3 regions of the Lactobacillus sp. M0393 genome follow, and region 3 is predicted to be linked to each of the others. Evidence: riboswitches for the same ligand, from Rfam matches in the RefSeq annotation. Region 3 holds a riboswitch; each other region holds the start of a gene.
What was found. A riboswitch is a leader RNA that binds a small molecule or an ion and turns the genes downstream of it on or off. The one in region 3 is predicted to bind thiamine pyrophosphate.
Positions count from the first base shown of each region.

Region 1 (8,339 bases), on a different contig from region 3:
TCATATCTGTAACTTTACCGGTATCAAATTTACTAATATCTAAGCTATTAAGGTTCATATCACCGGCAAATAAACCAGACATATCGGTTACCTCACTGGTATCAGCGTTCTCTAAACCCTTAATATCAGACAAATATCTCAAATTAGCAAATTTTTCTTTTGAATTTGCAGACAACTTAAACGGACTTTCAAAAACGATATGTTCAATACTTCCAGCCCATTTGAATTCTTTAGTAAAAGGTGTGCTTGACAATTGTGCTCCTTTAGCACCACTAATAGTCAGCGTATTAGTAAGGACATCATATTGCCAAGTGCAGCTGCCATCCGTTCCAGTCCAAAAGCCTAGCTGATTATTGCTAGTGCTGGTTGCAGCCAGTGCTTTTTTTGCAGTTTGATCTTTAGCAGCAGGTGCTGCAGAAGCTGCCACAACATTCTGCACCAGATTAACGCCATTCATCATGCCTAGTACTGCGGCAGCCATACTGATGCCTATTTTTGTTAAAATATTTTGCTTGAATTTAGTTGACTTCATTTTCTGACCTCCTTTTGCTCTTAATTTCATTGTAAGCCTTTTAAAAACTAAATAATATCTTCTTTTGCGTTTACTTGCGCCAGTTTCCAGCCAGTCATAAAGTGCTGCTCGCGTAAAGAACGCAAGTCAGTATAATCGCTCTCCAAGCTATCAATTGCATCCTGCAATTTTTTGTTTTGCTTACGAATCTGGTCAAGTTCAGGATCATTAACAACGCCTTTCAGGTGCATTTTAGCGGCTAATTCGCGGCGTCTTTCCTCAAATTCACCCTTCAATGTAGCAAGAGCGTCTTCATATTTGACCAGTTTTTGGTTAACTTCAGGAATTTCATTATTCAAACTGACAAATAATTTATAGGGCATGTTGGACTTAATACGGTTGCATTCCGTGCAAGATAAAATCAGGTTGTCAAAATCATTATTATGTGACAGTGAAACTGGATCTTTGTGATCGACGCTGCGGCCGCGCCTGCCGCAATATTGGCAGCGGTAATGGTACTTGGCCCGAATACGCTCACGGTCAATATAATCCACTTCATTGAGCTTAAAGTCGACGTTTAAGCCTAATTTACTTAGGTTTTCGGCAAAAGTAAACTCGCTGCTGGGCACAAAGTCAGTTTGACCCGTCTCGCTGTCAATTACGGCCTGGTTAAAATCATGTGTTGATAGTTGCTGCTGGGCTAATTCATTGCCGTCATAATCCTGAATAAAAGCTTCATAGCGCTTGCGCAGGTCATTTTTAGCTACCAAAAAAGAAGGATTGCCACTGTCTTCATCCTTACCTACAAAGGTAAACAGCAGGCATTGCGCGAAAACTTTAACTGCGCTATTGGCAAAATTCTCCGGCACTTTTCCTCTTTGAATGCACAGATCACAGATACTGGTTAACTTGGGATTAATCAAACCTGCTTGTTTAAAATGTTTGGCATTGATACGCAAACCGCACGCACTGCATTGAAACTTCACTTTTGAATGTTCTCCTTAAAATAAGACATTAATATTTAACTCAATTCTACTCAATTTAAGATAATAAAAAAAGGTGGACGTAATGTCATCCACCTTTTAGTCTTAATTAAAAACGAACTATTTGTTTTCGTCTGCTTTAGCCTTGTTCAAGAAAGCAACAACTGCTGCCACGTGCGCAACACGTTTCTTGCCGTTTTTCTTGTTCTTAGGTCTTTGGTTTGGTTCACAACCGGTGTTGTAATTCTCACCTTTACGCATAGTACTATACTTCCTTTCAGATTTTCGAAAATCTCATATAGTTTACCACTTAAGCTATAATGAAGCAAGATTTGCTCGTACTAGATCATTTTACTGTGATTTTTAATATCAAAAAACGGTTCCTTTGGAACCGCTTAAAATCTGATAATATTTACTAAATATTATCAGTTTATCACACTAATTATTTTCACTAACGGTCATAGCAGCATCAATCACGCCACTGTCGTCAGCTAAGCTGATTGCTGCATTCTTTTCATCAACTACCAAGTTATTGCCTAAATATTGCATTTCTGCAGGACTGGTGTATAAGTCAAAGCCCGCATTATTTTCAACTTTAATTGAAAAGTCTGGATCTTGCTTATCCAAGACCACAAATTGAAAACGGGTTCCGGCAGCACAACTGCCAGCAATATTAGAGTATTTATTAGAGCCGTCGTTTAACGATAATAAAACAACTTGCCCCTCTTTTACACTCTTTTTAATTTTATCAGCAGCACCTGATTTAACGTTCATTTTAACTGTTTCGGAATTACTCATTTTAATATTTCCTCCTAATCCTTAGCAATTTTCTCAAGTATAGGATATATTAAGTTATAGTGTCAAAAATTATGTTTATAGTAAAAGTATCCCTTAATCTAAAAAATTATTATTGCTAATAAGGGAAAAAAAGGTCAAAATGTATATAGCGATTACAGATGATTATAACTTGTGAAAGGGGACATTTTATGACCGTCTTGAAAAAGGTTTTTAGCGATAAAATCCTGCAGATTACTTTTGTAATAACGATTATCAGTCTTTTTTTTGCTAGACCGCGGTTTGAAGACATTAACTTACATACAATCTTTTCAGTCGCCGCGATGCTAATCATTATTCAAATATACGCCTACTTACACGTCCTTGATGTGCTCGCGTATAAACTGACCAGTATTGCTGATAATATGCAAAAACTAAATATTTTATTTACGGCTTTAGCAATTATCGCGGGGATGTTTTTGGGCAATGACATAACAGCGCTTACATTGATTCCCCTATACTTGAATATTGCTAAGAGATGTGATTTACCCCAGATTTTACCCGTTACTTTAATCGGTATGGGTGCAAACATTGGGGCTGCCTTTACTCCTTGGGGTAACCCTCATAACATCTTTTTAGTTAGTAAATATTCTGTTAACGCTGTCCAATTTTTTTCATGGTCTTTGCCCTATTTAATAATGGCACTCGTTATTACGCTGATTATTTTTCACTTTATCCCCCGCAAAAAAATTCCGCGGCAGGATGTTAAACAGATTAATATCAGCTTAAGACCAACAATCATTACTACAGCAGTGTTTGCACTATTCTTCTTGGGCGTATTTAAAGTTATTAATGTGGTAATTCCGCTGATTGTTGCAATTATCCTGGCATTATTAATAAACCCCAGAATCTTGCTTAAGGTTGATTTTGCTCTGCTATTAACTTTCACGTGTTTCTTTATTTTCATTAGTGACATTCAACAAATTCCGATGATTGTCAGCATTATCCATACAATGATCAATTCAGAAACTTCAACTTACTTCACGTCAATTATTTCAAGTCAAATTATCAGTAATGTTCCTGCAACCATTTTAGTTGGTAAATTTACCCCTTATGCTAAAGCATTGTTTTTAGGTTCCAATATAGGTGGCTTTGGTTCACCGATTGGTTCAATGGCAAATATGCTGGTGCTCAAAACTTTTACCCAAAATGCGACAGTTTCAAGAGGGGAATTTTTCAAAAAATGGACTGTAATGCAGTTCATAGGTTTGCTGGTCTTGACAGTTGTAGGCTGGGGACTTTTATTAATTTAATAATCAATTTAGTAAAGCTTTGCTAATGAAAGGTAGTATAAGCTCCTTTTTTATACTCAAAAGTCTCTTAATCAGTTATAATTAAGAGACATATATAAGGAGGAAGATTATGAACAGTTTAACTTGGATAATTGTAATTATTATTATTTTATTAATTGCAATCTATATTGCGGTATACAATGGCTTACAAAAAGCCAAGGTTTACACCGATGAGTCCTGGAGCCAAATTGACGTCCAATTAAAGCGGCGTAATGACTTGATCCCTAATTTAGTCGAAACCACCAAAGGATATGCCAAACACGAAAAAGAAACACTGGAAAACGTTGTGCAGCTGCGAAATCAGTTAACTAACATTCCCAGCGATGACCATGCACAAACCTTAAAAGTTTCTAACCAAATTTCTGATGCGCTTAAGTCCATCTTTGCATTATCAGAAAATTATCCTGACCTTAAAGCCAATCAAAACTTCTTGAAATTGCAAGAGGAATTGACTAATACTGAAAATAAAATTGCCTATTCAAGGCAGCTTTATAATTCATCTGCTGCTCTATATGATCAAAAACTTTTAACCTTCCCTTCCAATATTGTTGCTCACATTCATGGTTTTAAGAAAGTTGACTACTTGCAAACCAGTGAATCTGAAAAAGAAGTACCTAAAGTAAAATTTTAAATACTAGGTCAGTTTTATGTTATTTCAACAAATTGCCCGCAATAAGCGCAAAACTGTGGGTATTATGGGATTGTTTGTTATTATCTTGGCACTTGTAGGTGCAGGATTAGGCTACCTTTTTAGCAACAGACCAATTTTAGGTTTAGTTATTGCCGTGATTTTTAGTATAATTTACATGCTAATTGTCTTGCCCAATCCAGCAAACATGGTTATGAGCCTCAATCATGCCCAAGAAGTTCATGAGCAGGATAATCCTGAATTATGGCACGTTGTGCAAGATATGGCACTAGTTGGTCGTGTACCCATGCCGCGAGTATTTATTATCGATGATCCCAGTCCTAATGCGTTTGCGACAGGAAGGGATCCGAACCATTCAGCAGTTGCAGTTACTCAAGGTTTACTCGATATGATGAACCGGGAGGAACTGGAAGGAGTTTTGGGCCATGAGATTTCTCATATCAGAAACTACGATATTTTAGTTTCTACTATCGCTGCCGTGCTAGTCGGTGTCATTTCTTATCTTTCTGGGATCGCCAGCCGCTATATCTGGTGGATTGATGATGATCGCGATAGTGATCATGATAGTGGTGGCACTATCGTTGTCATTTTTAAGGTAATAGCTATAGCGTTTGTCTTAATTTTGGGGCCTATTTGTGCTAGTTTAGCGCAAATGGCGTTGTCACGTAACCGTGAATACCTTGCCGATGCTTCTTCAGTAGAGTTAACGCGCAATCCTCAAGGGCTAATTTCGGCGCTTGAAAAAATTGACGGCTCTGCACCAATGAAAAAAGCTGATCCCAGCAGTGCCGGAATGTATATTGAAGATCCTATGCGTAAAAAACGCAGTTTTACCCATTTGTTTGACAGTCATCCACCAACAGCGGACAGAATTAAACGTTTAGAAAAAATGTAAAAAAACAACCTTTTACTCAAGGTTGTTTTTTATTTCAAATTAATATTTGCCTGCCTGAATAGTTCTGCACGCATTTGTACTGGTGTTTCATGATAATATTCACTGAACTTCTTATAAAAGAAGGATTTACCGCTATAACCGACACGGGTAATTATCTCTTTGACGGAAATATCTGGACGAGCAAGTAAACTTCGTGCTTCCAGCATGCGCCTTTCATCGACATGTTCCACAAAACTTTTGCCAGTTTTTTGTTTAACCAAACTTGAAAAATAATTAGGATTAAAGCCAAAATGCTTGGCTGCATCATTAAGCGTAATGTTAGTAAAATGGGCATCAATGTATTTTTCCAGATCCGTTTTTGCAAACTGATGACTTGTTGCTGGAGTGGAAGTTAAATTCTGATTTCTAACAGCAGAAACGAAAAGCAAGGTAAGTTCTGCCATGATAGCGTTGCGGGTAAACAAGTCATAATTAAGATATTCATTAATTATCTTTTTAAGTAGATGGGCAGACTCTGACATTAAGGTTCCGTTAAGCCCTAATAATCTTTTTTGCTCAAAAGTGGTATTGATTTTTTTAAGCAATTTTTTCTCATAATTGTTCATTACAGTTAGATTGTCGAAAAAGTTCCGGACATCTATATTGGGGTCAAATTCGAGTTTAACTAAAATATCTTTACTACCAGGTTTTAATATTTCATAATTGCTCTTTTTCTGTAAAAAGAAGATATTACCATCATTGAGCATAAAATCCTGACTATTGATTCTCACTTTAGTTGAACCTTTTGCCTCATACAGAATAGTCAGACCTGTTGTTTGGTAGCGATGAATGCCCGTATTACGATTTTCTAAAAAGGCTATAAACAAATCAAAGTTGCTGTTACCTGGTTTTATTTTCACTTCATTAGTATCAGACCTAGCCGCATCTATGATACTGGCTAAATATTGTTCCAATTTAACTGCTGCCATTACTTTCACCTCTTATACAGTTTAGGGATTATATAGTTTTATTATATAGCAAATTTTCATCTTACTAATATAATTTTGTTATTTTACCTTTATCATTGCTACATGGGTAACGTAAACTCCTTGTGCATCTAGACAACTAATTTTCTTTTCTGTATAATAAAATTTAACATCGGGGTGCCTGTAAAGGCTGAGATTAAACCCGCAGAACCTGCTATGGATAATGCCAGCGAAGGGAAAACGAAAGATTTTACATCGTCAGGCTATTATCCTGACGATTTTTTTTGGTAACTAAATTGATTAAATTAAATAACCTAACATTTTCATATGATAAACAAAACGAAATTTTAACAGACATTAACTTAAATATTCCTACAAAGCAGTTTTCATTGTTAGTTGGACCAACTGGCTGTGGTAAATCTACCTTATTGAAAATAATAGCAAAGTTATATCCTGAATTTGCTGGACAACTAAGCGGTACTGTTACTCTGGGCGGCTTAAAGGCTGCTATGATGTTTCAAAATGCCAGTGAGCAATTTACTATGGCAACTCCTCGAGAAGAAATTATTTTTGCACTGGAAAACCTTTGCTTTAATAAGGCCCAGTATCTAAAACAGTTAAATGAAGCCGTTCAGTTTACTCAAATTGATTATTTACTTGATCAAAAAATTAATACATTATCTGGTGGTGAACAACAAAGAGTGGCATTAGCTGTCCTCATAGCGATGAATGTTGACCTGTTTTTACTTGATGAGCCCTTCGCCAGCTGTGATCCCGCTGCCCGCAAGTTCTTAATCGCTAAACTAGCACATCTGCGCGATCAAGGAAAAACAATCATCTTAAGTGACCATGTGCTAGCTGGTTATGAAGGAATCTGCGACAATCTTTTTCAATTTCAGGGTAAACGCCTGGTGCAGCTTTCTCAAGCAGAACAGGAAAAATTGTTGCGAAAAAATACTGATTCTAATTCCTATACTTTTGTCTTACCGCAGCAGACTGAGGAGTCATGCTTTACCCTGCAAAACGTTCAGATTAGACAAAATCGTTTACTTCTAAAGCAGGAACAGTTAAAGATTGTCTCTGGTAAAACCACTCTGATTACAGGAGCCAACGGTGTGGGCAAGACTTCACTTTTTAATGCTCTGACTAAAATGATCCCTTATTCAGGCAGCATCACCTACCACAGCCGTGAAATTAATAAATTACCTACTCGTAAGTATTTGCTTCATGTAGGCCAAATATTTCAAAATGCAACTGACCAGTTTATCAATGTCTCTGTTGCAGATGAAATTAACCTCAGCAAAAAAAAGCGGACCAATTCTTATTTTACTGATGATAAAATAGCTGCCGCGTTATCCTCTCTTGAACTTGATTCACTGCTTGATCATGTCGTATATTCATTATCCGGTGGGCAGCAAAAGAAACTGCAAATCTTATTAATGCTGATTTCAGATCAGGATGTATTGTTAATTGACGAACCACTTAGCGGCCTGGATGTTGACTCTGCCGTCAAAGTGATGTCTTTATTAAGAGAAAGTCAGAAAGCACGGAAGCAAACGCTTTTAATTATCAGCCATGAGTTAAAGAATTTAGCTGATTGGTGTGACTATCACCTCATTTTTAAAAACCAGCATCTAGCTTACACGAACAAGTGAGGTACTATCATGAATCCTAGTTTTAAATTTATCTTGGCTCTGATTATTTCTGTAGAAATATCACTGAAATCAAGTTTACTAACAAACCTCTTAATCATATTCTTTGCATTGGTCTATTTAATTTGCAAACACATTAAATTAAGCAATTTGCTTTTAACTCTACTAATGCCTTTAATTGCTGCTTTTACAGTTTTTGCGACTTTATACTGGTTCTCGCCACAGCCCAACTTACAGAACGCACTAAGCTTATCTAGTCGAATTTACGTTTATACTTTGACTATCTACTGCGTTTCAATAGACACTACTGCTACAGAATTTGCGCGCTCTTTTGAACAAAATTTTCATCTACCCAGCAAGTTTGCTTATGGAGTTTTGGCTGCTCTTAATATCGTTCCCCGAATGAAAGAGGCTGTTAAGCAAATTCGCACTGCTGGCATGATGCGGGGAGTATATTTGAGCTTTTGGTCACCTGTTCTTTACTTTAAGGCTATCTTAGTTGCCCTGAATTCTGCAGAAAATTTAGCCCAAGGTATGGCATCCCATGGTTACCGCGAA
Region 1 is NZ_JACFPK010000001.1:43,422-51,760, reverse strand. It holds gene H3R29_RS00270 (BspA family leucine-rich repeat surface protein) at 1-532, opposite strand, end outside; gene H3R29_RS00265 (HNH endonuclease) at 580-1,497, opposite strand; gene H3R29_RS00260 (hypothetical protein) at 1,615-1,755, opposite strand; gene H3R29_RS00255 (iron-sulfur cluster biosynthesis family protein) at 1,933-2,292, opposite strand; gene H3R29_RS00250 (SLC13 family permease) at 2,481-3,581, shown strand; gene H3R29_RS00245 (LemA family protein) at 3,691-4,251, shown strand; gene htpX (zinc metalloprotease HtpX) at 4,268-5,164, shown strand; gene H3R29_RS00235 (helix-turn-helix transcriptional regulator) at 5,194-6,132, opposite strand; TPP riboswitch at 6,293-6,384, shown strand; gene H3R29_RS00230 (ATP-binding cassette domain-containing protein) at 6,426-7,784, shown strand; gene H3R29_RS00225 (energy-coupling factor transporter transmembrane protein EcfT) at 7,794-8,339, shown strand, end outside.
Region 1: it holds a riboswitch for thiamine pyrophosphate, as region 3 does, so the genes downstream of both, H3R29_RS00230 (ATP-binding cassette domain-containing protein) here and thiM (hydroxyethylthiazole kinase) in region 3, are expected to answer to the same signal.

Region 2 (8,339 bases), on a different contig from region 3:
GCGATTAAAACTTGAGTTAAATTGGTGCAGGCTCCTTGACCTAAGCCCACTAAGCATGAACAAAAAAGTAAAAACGCAAAATTCGTGTGCAACATTAGTGGCAATAACCCACCAATTGTGACCAAAAAAATTGAAACAAGAGTTAACGCTTTTAAATTAACTTTATTTGCTGTTAATTTACCAATGATTATTCCCGCAAGCATCATAAATAAATTTGGTAAAGATGTCAGCATTTGTACACTAGTATTGTTAAGGCTAAAAAATTTAGCAATGGCAGCGTAAGATGGAGTAATAGCTAAAGATGCCATGCCAATCATACTAACCGCTAAGATACCTATACGAATTTTTGAATTGGAAACTCTTTTAGCACTATTCATTGATATTTACCGGGTTTTAGTAATACTTTGAACGGCATTTCTACCTGAAAATACGGCATAACCTGCTGTACTTCCTGGTAAAGTGACAGCGTAAGTATCACCAACAAGCATCCCTGCAGCATCATTGCCAACAGCATAAATTCCGGTAAGTGGATAACCGTATGAATTTAAAACAGCATTGTTATTATCAACGCGAATACCACCAATTGCACATGCCATACCAATACCCAATTCTACTGCATAATATGGACCATCTTTTAAAGCTGTCATATATGCGGGAGCTTTACCAAAGTCGGTATCGGTTCCTTTAGCCACTAAGTCGTTATAACGCCCAATTGTTTGCGGCAAATTGGGCAAATTCAATTTCTCTGCTAATTCAGCCAGAGTATCTGCTTTAGTCAGGTACTTATCACCATTCTGTAAGTCACGCGTAATTTCTTCTTGTAAATGCTCCAATTTTTCAGGTGAAACTGGTGAATTGCCTACTTCCTTGTAAAGACCGACATTAGTTAAATGGTCAACCGTTTCTTGATTAAGGATTGAAAAGGTTCTTGATTGGGTTAAAAGAGCGCTGCCGGCATGACACATGTTGTCATTGACATCTTCATTAACAAAGCGTTCACCTTGCTCATTCACCCATAAAATTGCCTCTTGAGTCGCTGCTGCTGCCAATTGTTCAGGCATATGAACAAAAGGTGGACGTGTTTTATCCAAAATAGCACCACCACCATATTGAATGGCGCCCATCTGATAGTGTTCAGCTCCAGCCTGCCATGCTAGTTTCATGCCGTCCCCGGTAGATTTGCCATCACTAACTGACAGCAAGCGTTCAGTTGCAGGAGTCCGTTTCTTAATCAAATCCGGATTATCCACATAGCCACCTGTAGCTAAAATCACTTTAGTTGCAGTTAATTCTCTAAACTGTCCTGTAGCCTCATTTTTAATAACTAGACCACTGACATGACCATTATGTTGTAAAATTTTTTGCGCACTAATGCTAGTCACAATTTCCACGCCAAAAGCTTTAGCCTGAGGTATTAACTTTGCTATCACAGCATGACCACCACCGGCAAAAGTATGAATCGTAGGCCAGCTTTTACCTTGAGGACCAACTTTACTATACTCAACTCCAAGGGAATGAAGCCAGTCAATTACTGAACCACTTTGACTAATATATTTTCTCAAATGAGGGGCACTAGCTTCATAGTGGGAATAGTTCAGTTCATCTTGGAGCAATTTGGTAGGATCAATCTTAATACCTTTTTCTTTTTGCAAAAAGCTGTCGACTCCCATTGCGCCTTCAACATAGTTGCCGTCACCGCCAAGTGTCCTGCCTTTTTCAATTACCAAGGTCTTAATACCCTGCTCGCCAGCACTGACAGCTGCTGCCAAACCGCTAAGCCCGCCACCAACAATTACTAGGTTATATTCGGAATTTTTAGGAAACATAAATTTTCTCCCCTACTTCAGGCCGACTGAAACGCCGCCGTCGCTTAGAATTGTCTGACCGGTCATAAATGTGGCTTCACTAGCTACAAAAACAAAGACTTTAGCAACTTCAGCAGCGGTTTCTGCCCTCTTCATTGGTACAGTCGGTAAAACTTTCTCCAAAAAGCCGCCTTCGTTAAGTGGGGTTTTAGTTAGACCGGGAGCAACACTATTAACACGAATATTTTTGTCAGCATAATCAATCGCCGCAGCTTGAGTCATACCAATAATGCCATTTTTGGCTGCATTATAAGCGCCCATACCACCAGGATTATAAATGCTGCCTAAAGCACTGGTATTGACGATTGAGCCATAGCCTTGTTTTAAGAACAGTTTGATTTCCTCACGCATACATAAGAAGGTCCCACGCAAGTCCAAATTAATCGTATTATCAAAATCTTCATCAGTCAGTTCGGCAAATGGCTTCAAAACGCCACCGCCAGCGTTATTCATTACATAATCAATCTTACCGTAATCGGAAACGATAGTTTGTAACCCGTTCTTAATACTGTCTTTATCCATGACGTTCAAAATCAAGCCGGTAATCTTACCGTTATATTTTTCATTCATTTCAGCAGCAACGTCCAGCACTTTCTTGTTATAGTCAGTTAAAATGACATCGCTACCTTGCTTAGCAAATTCTTCACTAATAGCATAGCCAATACCTTGAGCAGCTCCAGTAACAACAGCAACTTTTCCTTCTAACATTTTTCTTTTTCTCCTAATTTAAACTCTTAATTGCTTCTTCTGCAGCAATCCAGCCGGAAACAAAGGCAAAGCCGTTAGCAATACCTTCATAGCTCGGGTAGCCATCAGAATATAAGCCGTTAACATTATTACCAACAATATATAAATCTTTAAGTGGAGTGCCATCTTCTTTTACCGGCTGACAGTTACGATCAACATTGACACCGTCTAATGTTCCTAAAATTGCGCAGTGCTCAATTATTGCGTAAAACGGTCCTTCTTGAACGTCAAACAATAATTCAGCAGCCGGCTTTAAGAAAGTGTCGTCCTCTTTCTGCTTAACGGCCTGGTTATAAGAATTGACACTTCTTTCAAGGGAAATATAAGGCAATTGCAGCTTTTGGGCCAGTTCCTTTAAGCTGTCTGCTTTTACTACTTCACCCGTTTTAACCGTGTTATCAAAGTCTGTTTGAATATTAGGTAAAGGCCCCACAGTTGTTCTTGGGGTTTGCCCCACGTCACAGAACTGTCTTTCAAAAGTGTCTTCAAGATTAACCTCTTTTTGCTTAAAAGTGTCTAAAGTCTTTTGGTCCAGTAAAACGTAGTACATACCGTTAACGTTATGGGCAGCATTGCCCCACATAGCAAAATCATAAACTACATCCTCGTTTACAAAACGATTAGCGGTTTGATCCAGCCACAGCAATGGTAAATTGGTTAGAGTTTCAACCGCACTGTCTCTTTTCATAGGATTAATACTCATACTTGGTGCACAGCCATGGGCAAAAAGAACTGGGCGGTGACGACAATCTGCACCTAATTTATGCGTTAATCTAATTCCCGTACCCGTAGATTTGCGCTCTCCCAGGTTCAAAAGTGCGTTAGTATCTGAAAAATTGGCTGTCATCATTTCCTGACTGCCGCAATAGCCGCCATCAGCAAATATTACTTTTTTAGCAGCAATTCTAATCTCTTCACCATCTTTATTTTTAGCAATAACTGCTTTTAAGCCATTATCATATTCCAGATCGACAGCTGCAGTTTCCAACATTACCTTATTGCCAGCTGCGGTAAATTTATCCGGTAATTTATCCCAGTTAGTCATTTTCTCTTTAAAATTATTAAATTTATGGTAGACCAGTGGATCATTTAAGTGTGCTTTTTGTTCGCTTTGTTCCACAGTTACCGGTAAACCCATTTCTGCTAAACGATCGATATTGGAACCTGACTTTTTTAAAAATCGCGCCAATAGTTCACCATTAACAAAGAAGTGGTTGTAATCTGTTAATCCGTTAAAAGCTTCACGATAGCCATAATTTACGTGTAGCTTTTTTTGTTCAGTGGAATTAATAGCAAAAACTCCATGAGCACCAAATTTGCCGGCACCTCCGACTTTGTTACCTTTTTCTAAAAGTACAAATGGCACATGCTTTTGATAAAGTTCAAAACAAGCTGAAATTCCAGCCGATCCTGAGCCAACAACTACGACATCAGTTGAAAAAGAATTCAATGTAACATCACCCTTTCTGATATTTTGTGATTTTTATTACAATTGAATTCTATGTCAATTTAGATCAAAGCGCTAACACATAAAAGTTATCAGCGATAAGTTAAAGTTGTCACATGCTTAAGCATTTTACCGAATTTAGTTGAAACCATTGAATTCATTGCTATTACCACATTAAAAGTTTTTTGCAATTGAACTGGCGATAAACGCTCAATATTATTGCAGTTTTGCGGTAAATTAAATGATTCCGGTACGATTGTGATACCACCATTGAAGTTGACATTTAAACATCCAGCGGCAAAGCTGTTGACTTCTGCCACTTCTTTATATTTCCAACCATTTTGACAGTAGATTTTAAGCATAGCAAGCTGAATATCAGTAATACCAGTTGATTTCCAGTTTTGCATATAAAGCATACTGTTCTCAGCGAGCTGCTGCTCATCCCCGTGATATTGTCTTAGTTCATCTTTATTTAGCAGTAAGTCAAAACTAGTTTTCCTAAAAGGTAGACTGTCTATTTTATTATTACCGGCAAAAGCTAAGTCAAATCCAACCAGTATGTCATAATTACCATTAATCAATCTTTTGATGCAAGAATCAAAATTTTCTTCGTCAAAATTTGGCTGACAAATATCTGGTATTTTTGAAGCAAATAATGCAGCGTCATTTTCAAAGCCTTGCAAAAAATGGACACGTAACAGCTTCTCCGGGTTAGGATCCGGGTGGTGCCAAATTTCACTGTACAAATTAATAATTTCTACGCTGCGTTTATAAAAAACTTCTCCTACTGGCGTTAACGAGAATTTACCAGCAGAACGGTTAAGCAATTTTTGGCCCAATTCATCTTCTAATTTCTTAATAGCTGAACTGACTGCTGTTTCTGAAACATAGTTTCTCCTTGCTGCTGAAATAAAGCCGTGAGTTTGAACGACATCAACGAAATATTTTACCGGCATTAAATTATAATTCATTTTGCACCTATGCTATTTAACACAAATTACTTTTTTCACATTTATCATATAAAAAATTTAGTCAATTTTAAACCGCATTCAATAGAAAAGTAGCATTAATTATCAAATATACCTTAACTGTTGGTAATTATGGCAAAAGTAAAGTAAAATGTTTAAGGATTAAAAAAGGAGTGGCATAATGTCTAGACTTGAAAAGCCCGTAGTGATTGGTATTACCGGTGGTTCAGGCAGCGGGAAAACTACCATTGCGCAAAAAATTGTTGCCCAAATGCAAGAGAATGAACACGTTTTGATTATGACTCAGGATTCATATTACAAAGATAATACCGGGATTCCTATGAGTGAAAGAAAGAACATCAACTATGATCACCCAGATGCTTTTGATGTTCCTTTGCTTAGAAAACAGTTGCAAGACTTATTAAATTATCGGTCAGTCGAGATGCCGGTTTACGATTTTAAAGAACATACCCGTAGTCAAAAGACCATTCATACTGAGCCTGCCGATATCATTATTCTTGAAGGAATTTTGGTTTTAGCTAACAAAAAAATTCGTGATTTGATGGATATTAAAGTTTATGTTGACACAGATGACGATATTCGCTTTATTAGACGTTTAGAACGTGATCTAAATGAGAGAGGCCGGTCCATTGACTCTGTGATTGAACAATATTTAAGCACAGTTAAGCCGATGTATCATCAATTTATTGAGCCAACCAAGCGCTATGCGGATATTATTGTTCCAGAAGGCGGTAAAAATGATGTCGCCATTGATATGCTTACAACTAAGGTACACTCAATTTTAAGTAAAAAAGAAAAATAAAAAAGGAGTAATTGCTTCACGTGATATGACCCCCAAAAAATTTGTCCTAATTTTAGGGTTCACATCAAAGAGCAATGCTCCTTTTTAAATAATTAAGCTATTTTTGGCTTTAATGCTTTATCAAATAAATTCGTAATCAGCTTAACTAAAACGCCATCAAAAACCAGAGCAGAAATGATATTAGTAATAAGCATTACGACTTGTACTTGCATACTGAATTTGCTCCAGCCATATAAAATATATGAGGGAATAAAACAGCCAAATGAAGCAAAAAACGCACCAGTTAAGACGCTTTTCCAAGTGAAATTTTGATAACGCTCTTTTTTAGGGAAAAAGCCGATCTCATTAGTAGCGCCTTGAATAATTCCGGAAAGAATCGTAGTAGCACCCCACTGACCACCTATGGCCATTTCAACCACAGAAGCAAGTAATTCACCAATCGTACCGGATCCTGCAGTAGGAACAAAATACATCGCTAAAGGTCCAGCCATAAGCCATAAACCTGTAAAAACAGTATCAGTCACTGGTGCGAAACCTGTCGGCACCAACAACATTTTTATTAAATTAAAAGCCCAGTTAAAGCCATATGTATAAATGACTCCCATAATAATTCCAATTAACGCAATTAAAATAATCGACTTTACATTCCATTTTGAAGTTCTAGTAAACATAAAAAATACTCCTAACTTTACATGTCAGTAGGAGTATCATTATTACCTAATTTTACACTTCCCTAACGCAGGTATTGTCCCGATCAGGTTCAGAGGGTATTTCTCAGCTTTTTGGCACCCCTAGTGACTGCTATTCAACTTTTACTATTGTATCATACTTTAACTAAGTTTACTCCTTATTTTAGACAATTAATGTAGTTAATGCCATTAAAATTGACTAAAACTTGCCAGTTTTTCTTTAGTTAAATCACGAATAATAGCAAGCGTCAAAGCAACAGATGCTTTAAAATCTGAATAAGCACTAAAACAATATGGAGAATGTTCATAACGAACAGGAATACCAATCACAATGGTTGGTGCGCCATTTTCATAATAAATTGCCGCGCCATCTTGGCCACCCCCAGTGCGAACAGAACGAGTGTACGGAATATTATTCTTATCAGCCAAATCGCAGACATACTGTTGAAATTTAGGATTAGGCAAAAACGACGTATCCATGTCACGTAACATCGGTCCCCTTTTCAGTCCGGTTTGTGACAACCATTCTGGGGTAAAGGTATCATCTGCTGGACAGGATTCAAGAACAATCGCTAAATCAGGCTTTACTGCACGCGCTGTCACATACGCCCCGCGCAGACCGACTTCTTCCTGGCTGGAAAGTGCTGCAACAACGTTAAATGCAGTTGGTTCACCTTTTAAATTGTCTAAAACATCAGCCATAGCAGCTGCGCCAAAGCGGTCATCAAAATCTTTGCCGAAAAACAAACCAGACTTTTCATTGTATTCACATTTAACATCCACAAAAATAGGACAACCAGTATCAATTTGATAATCATTAATTGTTTCGGCACGTGAACTGGAACCAACGTCAATTGACATATCGGCTACGTCCGGTACATTATTTTTTTCGGCTGTAGTCATAAAATGAGGTGGTTTAGTAGCCACAACACCGGGAACGTATTCACCTGCACGATTTTTAATTTTTACGCGCAGAGCAGGAATATTATATTTAACCCAGCCGCCAAGGGGTACAAACTTAATCATGCCATTAGGACGGACAGCTTGAGTAATAAAGCCAACAGCATCTGAATGTGCATCCAGTTGAATCACTGGCCGACCTGGTTGGTTTTCTTTTTTGCTGGCATACACATTGAGCATACCATCAACTTTCACGTCAGCAAAATCTTGAACAGTATCGGTAAATAGTTTAACAAATTCTCCTTCAAAACCAGAGGTGGAATTGGCATCAGAAAAAGCCTTGAGCATTTTAATTTCTTGTTGTTTTTGCATTTTTTTACCTTTCACTAAAAATATCTTATTCTTTAATTTTACCAAAAACAGAGGTTGCACGTTAAAAATTTAAGCAAATTGAGAATTATCTTACTGCTTTTAGCAATATAGCTACTTTTTGTACGTAATTGACTGCTAAAAAAGTGAAAATAGTTAAAAATGGTCTGTTTTTTTAGCAAAAAAATGATATAATCGAAATATTAGGAATTTAAATTGTTTTACAATGAAGGGTAGATAAATGCCAAAAAACGACAATATTAATAATATTATTGATCATAAATTGTTTAGTGAAGATGACATTCACCAAATGTGTGTTAAGTTAGGAAAGCAGCTTACTAACGATTATGCTGGTAAGAAACCGTTAATCGTTGGTGCTCTCAAAGGTGCTGTTTTCTTTTTAACTGATTTGGTTAGAGAAATGGACGTCAAAGCTGAAATTGATTTTCTCGATGTCTCAAGCTATGGTAATGAAATGGAGTCTTCCGGGAAAGTTAAGCTAGTTTCTGATTTAGCATCTGATGTGAAAGA
Region 2 is NZ_JACFPK010000006.1:14,391-22,729, reverse strand. It holds gene H3R29_RS06070 (MFS transporter) at 1-377, opposite strand, end outside; gene H3R29_RS06065 (FAD-binding protein) at 384-1,826, opposite strand; gene H3R29_RS06060 (SDR family NAD(P)-dependent oxidoreductase) at 1,839-2,573, opposite strand; gene H3R29_RS06055 (FAD-binding protein) at 2,587-4,062, opposite strand; gene H3R29_RS06050 (LysR family transcriptional regulator) at 4,152-5,030, opposite strand; gene udk (uridine kinase) at 5,209-5,850, shown strand; gene H3R29_RS06040 (ECF transporter S component) at 5,943-6,521, opposite strand; TPP riboswitch at 6,564-6,653, opposite strand; gene H3R29_RS06035 (M42 family metallopeptidase) at 6,729-7,811, opposite strand; gene hpt (hypoxanthine phosphoribosyltransferase) at 8,050-8,339, shown strand, end outside.
Region 2: it holds a riboswitch for thiamine pyrophosphate, as region 3 does, so the genes downstream of both, H3R29_RS06040 (ECF transporter S component) here and thiM (hydroxyethylthiazole kinase) in region 3, are expected to answer to the same signal.

Region 3 (8,339 bases):
CTTTGTAGCTCAAATGATTAGAACACTGCAAAAAGTTGCCCAATTAGGTTAATTATCAATATAACTCATATTTTTACAATTAAAAACTGTTTATCATCAATAAAAAATGGTTCTGCCGAGTGCAGAATCATTTTTGTTTCTTTAAAATATGCTAGTCATTTTTTATCCATGGCGCTGTGAGCATTTGACTAACTGTCTGCTTAATATTATTGCTTTGAGCAATCATTGAGATTACTGCAGCCCCAGCTGCCTTAGTTTTAGCGATTGCGCTTAAGTCGCTAGCGGTAATCCCACCAATAGCAACAATTGGCCGAGTAGCATTTTTGACCAGTTGGCTTAAGCCGGCAATACCAATTTCGGGGTCGGCATCACTTTTAGACTGGGTGGCATAAATTGGGCCACTGCCATAATAATCAATTCCGCTAATTTTATTGGCTTGTTCAACTTGCGTTGAATTCGAACAGGAATAGCCGATAATCATTTGCTCGCCAACTTCTTTAATAACCTGTTTTATTTCTTCATCACTTTGACCAACATGGACGCCCTCGGCATGAACTTGTTGGGCGAGCTGAACATCATCATCAATGAAGAAGGGCACGTGATACGCATAACACAATTGATGCAGCTTTTGCGCCATAGGCAGTCTCTCAGTTTTACTTAAAGTTGAATTAGGACCCTTGTCCCGAAACTGAAAAGCCGTGATGCCGGCAGCAAGGGCTTCTGCGACTATACCAGGTAGTGTTTTACCTTTGGGCACATCTTGATTGCCGCAAATAAAATAAGCATGTAAAAAATCAGTGTTAAAGTTTTTCATTATTTCTCCTAAATTACTGAGCCCAATGATTTAAAGGGCCATGACCATGACCAACTTGAATAGTTTCTTTAATAGTTTTGGTAACGTACTTTTTAGCAATTGTAATTGCAGACGGTAAACTTTGACCTAAAGCCAGCTGAGCCGTAATTGCTGCAGCTAAAGTATCACCGGTGCCGTGAGTGCGTTTAGTATGTACTCTGGAACTGCTGACCCAAAGATCAGTACCATCGGCAAATAAAGCATAATCTTTTACTTCTGCGCTATTAGTGTGACCACCTTTAATTAGTACATTTTTAACACCCATATCTTGTAGTTTATGGGCTAATTCAGGAAATTGATCTTGCATTTGCACCTTGATGCCAGTTAAAGTTTCTGCTTCTGGTAAGTTAGGTGTGATTAGATCGGCTAAAGGCAGCAGCTCGTTTTTAACGGTGGCGACAGCATCTTGACTTAATAATGGTGCACCACCCTTAGCAATCATCACGGGATCGATGGTAATGGGGCCAAAGTCATACTTTTGCAGGTTAAGAGCAACTTGGTGAACATGAGCCGCATCGCCCAACATTCCCGTTTTACAAGCACGAATATGAAAATCTGCTGCTAGAGATGCGAATTGGGCGTCAACCATTTCCAGTGGTAGTAAAAAAGATTTTTGGACACCTAAAGTGTTTTGTGCTGTCACTGCTACTACAACAGCTGTTCCAAATACTTTTTGCATTTGAAAAGTTTTAAGGTCAGCCATGATTCCGGCACCACCACCTGAATCTGTACCGGCAATAGTTAAAACCTGGGGGAAAGAATTAATTTTTTCTGTCATCATAAAGTTCCTTAATCAAAATCAGCAATTTGCTTAATATCAGCGACTGTTACTTTATACAAATAATCCATGAGATACATGCCAAAAGTACCTGGTCCAACACCGGGATGATCTTGGACAACCATTTGCCCTGCACAACTGAAAACTAAAGCACCTATTTGAGCTGCTTCAAAAGGATCGTCAGCAACTGCTGTAAAAGCTGTGACGATACTGGTTAACATATCTCCTGAGCCGACATGAGTTTTAAAAAGGGGTGAGCCATTGTGAACATGAGCCAGTCTTTTACCATCACTAATTGTATCTGTAGGACCGCTGGCAATGACCGTACAATGATATTTCTGAGCAGTTTTCATAGCAATATCATCAATATTACCAGAGCCGGAACCTGCATCGATGCCCTTTGAATTCCAGTTGAAGTCACCTAAGGCAGCGATTTCACCAATGTTGCCGCGAATAATACTGGTATGAAAATCCCATAAAAGCTTATCTGCGATTTTGTAGCGATATTCGACTGCACCAACGGCAACAGGATCAAATACTATCGGCTTGTTATATTGCCGTGCTAGGTCTTCTACCTTTTTAATATGATTGATTTGCTCTTTAGTTAAACAGCCAATATTAACTGCCACTGCGGCAGCCATTCGCACTATTTCTTCAGCTTCAGCGACTTCATTGCTCATAATTGGCGAAGCACCAATAGCATTGACAGCATTGGCCACGTCTTGAACTGTCACAAAATTGGCGATGTTAAAAATAACCGGATTTTGCGCTCGTAATTTATCTAATAAGTCTAACTGCATTTTATTACTCCCGACTAAATGTTTTTGAAAAATTTTGATTAATAAAAAAGCCTTGGCACGTGGAAATGCCAAAGCTTAAGCGTTTTTGACACGTTCCTACGCAAGTATTAGCTTACAGGTTCAAAGGGTCTGAAAAAATTCATCTCAGCCAAAAAGGCACCCCTCGTGTTATCGCTTTCAATTATAGCGTATTATACTATTGATTACAATGCTGGGTTAATAAAGATGCTATCTGTATACGCCATAAGTACTAGTATTTTAGCTATTATTAAAAATATGCTAAAAAGCAAAAAAAGCATAGTGATTATAGTTAATTTTGAATAAAGTGTAGTTAGTAATAATTAACAGTTATTTAATTTGGAGGAAAGTAAATATGAAATTCACGGATGAGCTGCATGAAGCAGGGACGGCATTGTGGCATAAAAGTATGGTGCATCCCTTTATTAAGGAGTTGCAAAGTGGCGAACTTCCGATTGCTACTTTTAAATTTTACTTGTTGCAGGATCGCTATTATTTAAGAGAATTTAGCAAGTTGCATGAATTAATTGCAGCAAAAACGGATAATCAGGAAGTAAAGGAATTTTTACTGGCAGGGGCACAAGACTTAAAAGATGTTGAAATATCAGTACGCGGCCATTTTTTTGAAGAATTAAACATAACTGCGTCTGAAATTGCTGAAACTCCGGTGGCGCCAACAGCTTATAACTACGTTAACCATATGCATATGACATTAAATCGATCTGGTGTTAAACCAGCGGTTGCAGCACTTTTACCATGTTACTGGCTCTATCAGGAAATTGGCCAAAAAATGGCAGAAAAGGGCTCACCGGTTTCTTATTATCAGGAATGGATTGATACTTATGATGGCGAATGGTATGGCGCCAACGTAGCAAAAATGCTGCATTTAACCAACTCTTTGGCTGAAAGTGCGACTAATGAAGAACTTGAGCAAATGCAAACTGCGTTTGTGCGCAGCAGCTATTATGAATTGCAGTTTTGGCAGATGGCTTATGAAAAGCAAGATTGGAAGTAACTTTTGCAAAAAGTACTTTTATTTTGTAATAATGCAAATCGGAAATTGCAATTTTAAGTTGAATACCCTACTTGATTTGATAAATGCAATTTACAGCCTGCCAAAACTATTGGTAAAGATTGGAACGATGTGCTAGTTAATAGTAAAAAACAAGAAAATTCTACTAAGCGGAGATACAATTAAATAAAGACAAAACAGATAGTGTTGTGATTTCCAATAAGCAGGTAATACAATCCACAGGTATAGAACTTGAATAGCACTACTTTAAAATCTAATATCGCTTTTTACCATATATCACTATAAAAGTGATTAAATATGGTATAATATAAGTAAGGATATTGGAGGTTTTAAAATGAGTGCAACAATCGTTAAACTACTCAAAAGCAAAAATATAAGCGTCGCTAAAGTCGCTGAGGCCAGCAACGTCCCACTTAGTACTTTAAGAAACTCAATTGTTAAACCAATTGAGACCTGGTCAATTAGGGTCCTTAATGCCTTTGCAATCGCACTTAAAGAGAAGCCAGGAGATTTACTCAATATGCTAGAAACACAACCATATATTTTAGATATAAACGATGAAACGCAGACTATCCAAGGCGTTTTCATTGCTAATAAAGAAATTTACCAACAAATTAGAACTGTCGTGGAAGTCAACCACCTGGAAGGGTGGAATCCTACAGAATCAGATATCCAGAAATTATTTGATGAAGCTATCCAGCCTGATCCAGTAGTGGCTGAGCGCTTTGAAGAAATTTGGGGCAAGGATAATGAATGATTGGATTAGTGAAACCTTGTATTCAAATGGCGTCCTAAAAAATAAGCTCCATATCCATGACCCAAAGGAGTTAGAGAAAAAGGAATATGAGCTATCCGCTCGGAATGCTTTGTTCTTGTTGCAAAAAAAGCCCCAAATAAACGATATCGGAGACCTTAAGAAGGTACACCAATTCTTATTTGGTGAACTATACGATTGGGCCGGTAAATATCGCCCCGGCAATTTCAATAAAAACGGGTATGAATTTTTTGATCATACCAGATTCGATTTTGCCGAAAAAGATATTAATAACATGCTGCACAAGCACCCCGCGGGCAAGCCTTTGGCTAACAAAGACTATGCTGAGCTGCTAGACGCAATTAATTTCATGCACCCGTTTAGAGAGGGCAACGGCCGTAGTTGCAAAGTTTTTCTTTCTGCATACGCGGCTAATCATGGCCAAGTAATTGACTATCCGCGAAGAAACAAAGAGATGATTGAAGCGCAAAATGAAGCTAACGTTGGCAAAATTGCTAAACTGATTAAAGTTGAGAACACCCCCAGCCGCAATCGGGCGTTCCAAGTACTAGCCTCGCAGCAAAGTGCTGGAAAGACACTTAGCCAAGCTGAACTTGCCCAAAAATACGCTGAACAACAGAACAAAGAGCAGCAGGAGTTTGATCAAGATGAAGGCCTTGAATTAGAGTAGAAAGCAGGATAAATCAATTGAAGTATGAAGACAAATTCAGGCTAACGCCTGAAAAAAATAGACGCTTTGCCAAAACCAATCTAAACAAATTAGTCTTCACTAACTCACGCTTTGAAGGCCTGACTACCACCATGCCGCAAACCTAGACAATCATTGATGGCCTGGGTGTTGACGGCATTCCAATCGATGATATTAATATTATTGTTCAATTGAAGCGAGGCTGGCAGTTTGCTATCAATGAAAAAAAGCCCCTGGACTTAAACATGGAAAAGAGGCTTAATGCGATTGTTGCCCGCGATACGGCGGCCTTTCCAGGATATTTGCGTAATGGTTCAGGCGGTGTAGCAACTTACCAGGGCGAGTTTGAACCACCTATGATCGAAGAGAACAAGGAACAGGAATATTTAAAGCAGTTGTTAGTCAGTGATCGTACCGCCACCGATAAGGCACTGACCCTGATGTATCACAATATGCGCCAGCAAATGTTCTACGACGGTAACAAGCGAACCGCCACAATTGCAGCTAACAAGATAATGATTGATAACGGAGCCGGTCTGATTAACGTACCGCTTGACAAGTGGCCCACGTTGCAGCAAAAGCTGGCAGATTATTACTTTTCCAATGACATGACTGACCTCAAGGACTGGACGTATCAAAATGGTATTTTCGGTATGGAGCCAAACTTGCAGGCGCGGGCGGAACATAAAAGTCAGGAATTATCCGAAAGCGATGAAAAAGAAACTATTGCCGAATTCAAAAAGATGCTCAAATCAGCTAAGAAGAGCAAACAGAATAAAAAGCAGCGGGGGCTTGATCGTGACGATGGACTTGAGCTTTAGTTGGCCCAAAATATTAGCTTAAATTAAGAAGGTATTACAATGGAATACGGACAAAAATTAGCTGTGATTACAAACCTAAAAAATAAGATGGATACCTATAGACCATTATCTCCGCTTGAAGTAAAGCAGCTCGAGCAAAATATCAGAATTGAGCATGTATGGTCTTCTGCTGCAATTGAGGGCAACACCATGACCGAGGCTGAAACTGCCGAGATTCTTAACGGCGGGCTAGGCGCAACTATTCACGGTAAGACCATTAAGGAAACACTGGAAATCATTAACTTAAATGAAGCTTATGACTATATGCAAAATTTAGCAATTAAAAAACAGCCAATTCGCAATGAGGATATTAGAAACTTGAACCGAATTGCAACTTTGACAACAATTCAACCGCAAGAAGAAGCCGGTAAGTATCGCAATATTGATGTTTACCCTTATGGTTCAGAATCACGTCCTTACGCCCACTTTTATGAAATACCCGAGAAAATGCAACAATTACAAGCTTGGAGTAATGAAGCACAAGACAAGTTGCACCCGGTGCAGTATGCGACCGACTTGCACCAAAAATTCGTTACTATTCACCCGTTTAAAGATGGCAACGGACGTACAGCACGGCTTTTAATGAACCTAGTCTTAACAGAAAATGGTTATCCAGTGGTTAATGTTAATCCATCTAAACCCGCACGAGAGCAATACATGAAAGCATTAGCTGTTTCCCAGCAGCCCAATAATGATCCTCAACCATTTAGAAATTTGATCGCTGATTATGTAGAAACAGAACTTAAAAATCGGATTTTAAGTCTGCAATATGCTAAAAAAAATGAAGAGGAAGCTCAAAAAGATTTCAAAAACAGTCAACTTGATTGGGACAAGCTACAGAAAGAATATGAGGCATCTAAGAAAAAACAGCAGTCAAAGCCAACCGATAGTCAAGCGAAACTTACTAAAAACTGCGCTGAACAACAGAATAGAAAGAAGCAGGGGCTTGATCATGACGATGGACTTGAGCTTTAATTAGATCCAAAACTTCATTATAGGATCAAGCAATGGTTGGGTCTTTTTTAACTCTTTGTCAAATCCAGTTGATAAAGAATAAATGAATACAATCAAGCAGCTAATCAACAATTGCAGGAATTAAAAGTGGCTTGTTTGCTTCTACTATATTGCTAAGCAAAATTGCTCAAACTGCTATATAGAAAAGGAAAATCAAATTCACACATGCTTAATTTCGTATCAAGACCATAAAAAAGATATTCAGAAGGATTTACTTTGAAAATCACTGGTATATTTGTGGGAAAAAGTAGCAAAAAGCATATTATCCTTAATGATATTTGTGCTGCCAAAAATAATTTTACTAACATGCTGCTAGTCGTGGCCAAGTGATCGACTATCCGAGAAAAAATGAGGAAATGATCAAAGCCTGCATTAATTCCAATTCAATTTTGAATTAATAAAAATAAATTAAAAATATTGTTGACTTTTTATTAATTACATATTATATTGTAATTAATCATATATGATTAAGAAAAGTATATAATAATGCTTTTGCTGTCACAAATACTGTATCAGCAGCTTCTATTGATAATTCCGCTTACGCTCAACCATCTAATGTCTTAAGTCAAGACGTCGTAAACAAAATTGACCCATATGTAGAAGTGAAAAATAATAAATATGTTCTTAATGACGATGTTAAAAAGGTTATTACTTATGCTGAATATGTCTCTGCTCAAGAAGTAATAGCCCATACCAATCAACTTATTAATGGATCATCTTTTGTAATAAATAAAAGCACAAAAACTGCAACTCTAGAATTTGAAATTAATAATTCTGAAAAATCAGTTAGAGTTTTACCATCAACAGAAGATTCCAAAATTCAACCCCGCGCAAATCATCATTTTGGTGTAAATAAGGTTGGATTTGGATGGAATTACATTAGAGTTTTTATAGATAAACGCACTGCTAAAGCTATTGCTTCAGGCGGTCTTACAGGTCTCACAGCTATTATCACCGCTGCTGTTGGCTCTGATGGAGGCCCTATAGTAGCTGCAATTGGTGCTTTTCTAAGTTCGACAATTGGTGACAATATTAAAGGTGGCGTTTGGTTTGATGTTAATTGGATACTTACTGGCATCAATCACTATCCAGTAATTACTCAGTGGGGCTGGCAATAATTCAATTTATAAAAGACAAAATGAATAGAAAGAAAAAGACTGAATCTGATTATTATGAATCGGTGAAATATCGTAACGCATTAGCGTACGGAATATCGACTGGAATTATAGTTTTCATATATCAAATATATTTATCACCTTACATAACTAATAGGTGGACAAATATTTTTGTACAATTTTGCATTATACTTTTGGATATTTTTATAGTTAATTGTGTGCTTCATTGGTATGACCGCAACAAAAAATAATTTAAATCAAATATTTTGTAGTCAATAAATGTGACGTATAACTAGAACTTAGACATCCAATTATTATGCAAAAGCCAATGTACGATTTTGATATTGATACGACCTCTGAAATTAAGATAATTTTTGAGGTCGTATTTTTATGGTTAAATTATCT
Region 3 is NZ_JACFPK010000007.1:157,703-166,041, forward strand. It holds gene gap (type I glyceraldehyde-3-phosphate dehydrogenase) at 1-52, shown strand, start outside; gene thiE (thiamine phosphate synthase) at 152-817, opposite strand; gene thiD (bifunctional hydroxymethylpyrimidine kinase/phosphomethylpyrimidine kinase) at 828-1,631, opposite strand; gene thiM (hydroxyethylthiazole kinase) at 1,643-2,431, opposite strand; TPP riboswitch at 2,508-2,605, opposite strand; gene tenA (thiaminase II) at 2,805-3,464, shown strand; gene H3R29_RS07605 (helix-turn-helix transcriptional regulator) at 3,817-4,239, shown strand; gene H3R29_RS07610 (Fic family protein) at 4,232-4,927, shown strand; partial or broken gene H3R29_RS07615 (Fic family protein) at 4,945-5,766, shown strand; gene H3R29_RS07620 (Fic family protein) at 5,806-6,780, shown strand; gene H3R29_RS07625 (hypothetical protein) at 7,422-7,937, shown strand.